Regions from separate parts of the Thalassobacillus hwangdonensis genome, predicted to be linked through region 2. Evidence: predicted binding sites of a transcription regulator. Region 2 holds the regulator's gene; the other holds the start of a gene.
The links. Region 2 encodes CtsR, which represses protease genes until heat stress. Its sites were predicted from a motif close to ATGGTCAATAAAGGTCAAACA; they were not measured.

Region 1: clpP (ATP-dependent Clp endopeptidase proteolytic subunit ClpP) is a predicted target of CtsR. The motif match lies at 1,486-1,506, and genes of this name have one in related genera.

The regions. Positions count from the first base shown of each region.
Region 1 covers NZ_JBHTKL010000005.1:1,010,640-1,014,023, reverse strand. The annotation lists gene ACFQ2J_RS14465 (sensor histidine kinase) at 1-378, shown strand, start outside; gene ACFQ2J_RS14460 (response regulator) at 375-977, shown strand; gene clpP (ATP-dependent Clp endopeptidase proteolytic subunit ClpP) at 1,550-2,158, shown strand; gene ACFQ2J_RS14450 (HPr family phosphocarrier protein) at 2,202-2,453, opposite strand; gene whiA (DNA-binding protein WhiA) at 2,582-3,384, opposite strand, start outside.
Region 2 covers NZ_JBHTKL010000008.1:4-3,387, forward strand. The annotation lists gene ACFQ2J_RS18420 (MgtC/SapB family protein) at 208-906, shown strand; gene ACFQ2J_RS18425 (CtsR family transcriptional regulator) at 1,304-1,768, shown strand; gene ACFQ2J_RS18430 (UvrB/UvrC motif-containing protein) at 1,789-2,340, shown strand; gene ACFQ2J_RS18435 (protein arginine kinase) at 2,340-3,384, shown strand, end outside.

The sequences.
Region 1 (3,384 bases), on a different contig from region 2:
GAACTGATCACCGAAGATCCGGTTCCAACCATTCAGGTCAACAAAATCCGAATGGCAAGAGCCATATCGAACATCATTGAAAATTCACTGATTTACCTTCACGAAACAGGAGGGAAAATCACCGTTACGGTGCGTGCCACGGAAGCGCATGTTTCCATTGAAGTGATCGATGACGGGCCCGGCATCGACAAAGAGGACCTCCTCCATATATGGAAGGAAGGATTCAGTACGAAGAATTCATCTGGAATCGGCCTGCCTTTTGTGAAACGGGTCATCGAAAACCACCAGGGAACCATCAACGTAGCAAGCATACCAGGATCACATACAAAAACGACGATCACCTTACCACACCAACAAGGAAAGGAAGCTGTATCATGATTTTGATCATTGATGATAATGAAACCATCCGTTTCACCTTGAAAGAAATCTGCGAATTTTCTGAGTGGACAGCAGTCGAAGCAACCAATGGAAAGCAAGGTGTCTCCCTGTTCGAAAAATTACAACCGGATCTTGTGCTGGTCGATTACCATATGCCGGAGTGGGATGGATTGAAGACGGTCAAAGAAATCCGCAAACGGGATAAGCATACACCGATCATCATCCTCACCGTCGAAGAACGACAGGAAATCGCCAACAAGTTCATCGAAGCAGGTGCAACCGACTTCGCACTGAAACCGATCAAAGCACCTGATCTCATTTCACGGATCCGATTGAATTTGAAAGTTGCAAAACTATCAAATGCGGACAAAGATGCATTTGTGGACAAAGGTATCAACCCTGATACGATGAAAAAAATCAGGCATTACCTGTTCAGCCAGGACAATGCCGTCACCATCAATTCAATCCAGTCCTCCCTCCCGATCGCCTATCAGACCGTTCATCGGTACTTGCACTATATGGTGGAAAAAGGAGAAGTCGAAGTCCTCTGCGACTACGGCTCAAGAGGCCGCCCCAAAAACAAATACCAGCTTATATAAATAAGTTTCGTTATCCATCATTAGAGTATCGTGGTGAGGGAAATGGCTCGCTTTCCGCGGGCAAGACGTCGAGCCTCCTCGGTCGTACCTCCCTGTGGGGTCTCGTCAGTCTTTTCTTCCCGCTGGACTTTGAAATACATCTTGAAATAACACCGCACGAAGAAAATACGAACTTATTTTCGAGGAGTCTCACCATTTTCCTCACCACTCTTCCATTTATAGAAAGAACGAAACTAAATTACATGAGAATTTTTTTGTCGTCCTACTGTAATTAACCATAGCGTTGATGGGACTGGAACGGGTGACACTCCTGCGGAAAAACGAGCGCGTCTAGACCCCGCAACGAAGTGAGGAGGCTTGACCGTTCGTCCGCGGAAAGGGAATCCGTTCCAGTCCCATCAACAACCCCACTACCAGTTCAGGAAAAACAGAGAAAAAGCCGTGTTTATTCTCTTTAAAATAGGGAATCATGGTAGAAGGATTTCGACCATCGGAGGTCAGGGGGTTTTGTTTGACCTTAATTGACCATCGATGTATGATAAACATATCACATCATCAAAAAGATAAAAGTGATGAAGGAGGAACCTATTATGAATCTAGTCCCAACAGTTATTGAACAGACAAACCGCGGAGAACGTGCATACGATATCTATTCACGCTTACTTAAAGACCGCATCATCATGCTTGGAAGCCCGATCGACGATAACATCTCCAACTCTATCGTAGCGCAGCTGCTTTTCCTTGCTGCAGATGATCCGGAAAAAGACATCTCGTTATACATCAACTCACCTGGTGGTTCCATCACTGCAGGTATGGCCATCTACGATACGATGCAATTCATCAAGCCGAATGTATCCACAATCTGTATCGGTATGGCTGCATCCATGGGAGCATTCCTGCTTGCAGCAGGTGAAAAAGGAAAACGTTATGCGCTTCCGAACAGTGAAGTGATGATTCACCAGCCACTTGGCGGTACACAAGGTCAGGCTGCAGATATCGAAATTCACGCGAAGCGTATTCTTGAAATGCGTGATAAACTGAACCACATCCTAGCAGACCGTACTGGTCAGCCACTTGAAGTAATCGAGCGCGACACGGATCGTGACAACTTCATGCCGGCGCACAAAGCGAAGGAATATGGCTTGATCGACAAAGTAATGGAAAAGAAACCAACTGAATAACATTAATTAAAAAAGCGTTGCTAACAAATTAGCAACGCTTTTCTTATTCTTTTACGAAGGCGCTTAGCTCCTCCATTGCTTCTTCCTCATCCTTACCTTCTGCGACCAGGAGAATTTCCTCTCCGGATCCGACTGCAAGACTCATCAGGCCCATGATACTTTTCGCATTGACCCGTTTCTTATCCTTTTCAATAAAAAGGTTGGACGAAAAGCTATTCGCCCTTTGGACAAACTGTGCTGCCGGTCTCGCCTGAAGACCTGCTTCCAGTTCTACTGTTATCGACCGTTCAATCACCCTCATTCTCCTCTCTCCGTCACTCAATTCTTCGTAAGCGCTATCACTATAAGGGAAGAAAAAACGCTTCCCTTATGAAAGCGTTTTTTGATTGCATCCATTATAGCATGAATGTTTTTTCAGGTGCATCATTTTTGGCTGTTTTCAATAAATTCTCCTCGACGGACTTTGTCAGCAAATTCATCAATTTTGCGTAAGCGATGATTGATGCCTGACTTACTGATGTTGCCTGTCGAGACAAGTTCTCCAAGCTCCTTAAGAGAGACCTCCTGATGGAGGAGACGCAGCATTGCAATTTCCTGAAGCTTCTCAGGTAGTGCTTCAATCCCTACTGTCTTCTTGATGAACTTGATGTTTTCCACCTGCCTGAATGCAGCGCCGATCGTTTTGTTGAGATTGGCTGTTTCACAATTGACGAGACGGTTGACGGAGTTCCTCATATCACGTACGATCCGCACATCTTCAAACTTGAATAAAGCCTGATGCGCGCCGATATTGCTAAGGAATTCAGTGATTTTCTCAGCCTCTTTTATATAGGTGATGAACCCTTTTTTCCGTTCCAACGTCCTTGCATGAAGGGAGAACTCATTCATCAGTTCACACAACGCCTCGTTGTGTTCGTTATAGGAATTATAGATCTCCAAATGGTACGAGGATGTTTCCGGATTGTTGACTGAACCGCCAGCCAGAAACGCACCTCTCAAGTATGCACGCTTGCAGCACGTATCCTGCTTATATCGATCGGAAATCGTCCTATTGAATGAGAATGGACCTTTAAGAATATCCAAATCTTCAAGAATCGTATTGACCTTTTCTTTCAGCCGTACAATGTAGACATTGTTTTTCTTAAGGCGCATTTTCTTCCTTACAAGCAATTCTACAGGATATGGATAAAGACTTTTGATCAGCTTATAGATTCTCCTTGCAATCG
Region 2 (3,384 bases):
GTAGTCGGGTTTACCCCCGTGAGAGTAGGACACCGCTAGGCACAGATGAAACCCAGAAGCATTGCGCTTCTGGGTTTTTTGTTAAAGGAAAAAAGTTTAAGATATTGATGGTACAGGAATAGAACATCTACGCACAGAGAATAGGATATATTTTTTAAGATGAGATTGAATATACTAAAAGAATTAAAGGTAATTGGGGGATTAGGTATGGATTGGGATTGGGCCTTGCTGATTGATGATGATTTCACTACGTTTATTATTCGATTGTTTGTGGCGCTTGCCTTATCTGGAGCAATCGGATTTGAGCGTGAATTAAAGAACCATTCTGCTGGATTTCGCACACACATCCTGGTGGGAGTCGGTTCCTGCTTAATGATGTTGCTTTCTTTATATGGGTTTGAATCTTATATTGAAAAATTCGATAACATCCGCTTCGATCCAGCCAGGATCCCTTCCTATGTTATCAGTGGTATTGGCTTTCTGGGAGCAGGAACAATTATTGTAAATGGTATGACGATTCGCGGGTTGACGACTGCTGCTTCTATCTGGACAGTAGCAGGTCTTGGTCTAGTGGTGGGGGCTGGAATGTATGATGCTGCGATCGTCACAACAATCATGGTTCTGTTGAGCCTTGTGTTTCTGAACCAGGTAGAAGAAAGGTTCACAATAGGTACTAGTAAAAATTTTGTCAGACTTGTTGTAGACCAGGACATCAATATGGGCCAGGTCATTCAAATATTTGATGAATGTGGTCTTAAGATTCGTAAGTTGGCGATTGAAAATGAAAGCAGAGATGAAAGAAGTTTGTTCATTGAACTGGAAAAAGGCCAGAAATTTGACCAGCTTACGCTTTTTGACCAATTGTCCAAAGTAGATCACGTCAAATTTGTTTATGAAAAAAGGTAATTTATTTGAATTTTTAAACCGCACTATTTCAGTAGTGCGGTTTTTTGGTATAGGAATTTATAAAAAGTTAGTTGTGAATACCATTGGTTAGTGGCGCTCTTCCAGTTCCAGCGCCTATCCCTCTAGGTTTTAGGTCAATCCTCTCTGTGACAAAGGTCGTAAAGATGAGGTTCGTCTTAAGCTTGTCGGTGGTGAGCAAGGCCTTAGCGTTTGTCCGTGAGGGGGGGAATCAGTTATAAAGCTTGGTGGATTGTATAATTAGAGTTTTAAAACATATGGGTTTTGGGGAACATGAATGATGTATTCAAACTCAAACATTTTAGTTGCAAGCACATAAAATTTGAGTATAATAAAATTAAAGTCAAAGATAGTCAAAGTCAAAAGGGGAGGGGGGAAGATGCGGAATATATCCGACATCATCGAAGAATATTTAAAAGGTATTCTTAAGGACAACGAAAAGGATGCTATTGAAATCAAGAGAAGTGAAATTGCTGATCGATTCCAGTGTGTTCCTTCCCAAATCAATTATGTTATCAAAACGAGATTCACTGTAGAAAAAGGGTATATCGTCGAGAGTAAGCGAGGAGGCGGTGGATACATCAGGATTATTCGCATTCAGCATCAGGACGACTCGGACCTTATGGATGAGATCCTGGAAATGATCCCCGCAAAGGTTGCTCAATCACCAGCAGTGGACATGATTGATCGACTAGAGGAGGAAGAAATCATTACCGATCGTGAAGCGAAGCTCATGAAGAGTGTCATCGATCGGGAGGTGCTAGCTTTCCCCCTCCCATTACGTGATGAAATTAGAGCAAGAATCCTATCAGCAATGCTGACTACTTTACGTTATAAAATCTGATGATGAAGGGAGAGGATGCTATGGAATGCCAAGAATGCCATCAACGTCCGGCAACCGTTCATTTAAAGCAGGTAACCAATGGGAAGAAAACAGAGTTCCATGTTTGTGAACAATGCGCCAAAGAGAAAGGATATATGTCATACAGTGAAGAAAGTTTTACATTGAATGATTTGCTGACAGGTCTTTTCAATTATGACCATCCTTCTTCTCTTGGAAGTCATCAAGCTCAGACAAAGAAAGAACAGCAGAACCAAATGAAGTGCCCTAAGTGCGGGCTCACTTATGAACAGTTTGCGCATATCGGTAAATTTGGCTGTGCGAAGTGTTACGACACGTTCAATGAACGGTTGAATCCGATTTTCAAGCGTGTTCATAGCGGGAATACGATGCACGACGGGAAGATTCCTGAACGTGCAGGTGGCAAGCTTCATCTGCAAAAACAAATCGAACAACAGAAGCAGCAATTGCATCAACTAATTGAACAGGAAGAATTCGAAAAAGCAGCTACGGTAAGAGATGAAATCCGTGCATTGGAAAGACAGCTGAATGGAGATGGAGGTGGCGATGCGTAATGTCACTGCAGTCTTTTATAAATGAGGCAATCAGTCCATGGATGAAAGAGGAAGGTCCGGATAGTGATATTGTGATGAGCAGCAGGATCCGGCTGGCGAGGAATTTTGCAGATGTCACCTTCCCGATTGTCGCATCCGAAACGGAATTGAAGCCGATACTCGACTTTTTCCAAAGTGAATACAGCAACCGTTCATTTAAAGAGTATGAGCAGCTTGAACTTGTGAAAATGGATGAACTTCAGCCGATTGAAAAACGTGTCCTCGTCGAAAAACATCTGATCAGTCCTAATTTGGCAGAGAAATCGGATCATGCAGGAGCATTGATTTCTCAGAACGAGCAAGTGTCTGTGATGGTGAATGAAGAGGATCATATCCGGATTCAACTCTACTTTCCGGGATTCCAGCTTGATAAGGCATTGAAACAAGCGTTGGAAATCGACGATTGGCTGGAGGAAAAGATCAATTACGCATTCGATGGTAAACGCGGATACCTTACCGCGTGCCCGACAAATGTCGGAACAGGCATGCGGGCGTCAGTCATGATGCACCTTCCAGCTCTATCCATGACCCAGCAAATCAACCGGATGATCCCGGCTATCAACCAGCTTGGACTGGTTGTCCGAGGCATCTATGGTGAAGGCAGTGAGGCTCTGGGTAATATTTTTCAGATATCCAATCAGATCACTCTCGGAAAATCAGAGCAGGACATTGTGGAAGATTTGCAAAGTGTTGTCCAGCAATTGATCGAACAGGAAAAGCGAGCTAGAGAAACATTGATGAACCGTTCAGGTATCCAGCTGGAAGATCGGATTTTCCGTTCTTATGGCGTGTTGAAACACAGCAGAATCATAGAGTCCAAGGAAGCAGCAAAATGTTTATCGGATGTTCGTTTGGGAATAGATTTAGGGTATATCCAGCACGTTTCTAAAAATATACTAAATGAACTGATGGTTTTGACTCAGCCTGGATTTTTACAACAATATGCGAAAGAAACACTTTCTCCGGACCAGCGTGATGTCAGGAGGGCGTCGCTGATCCGCGAGA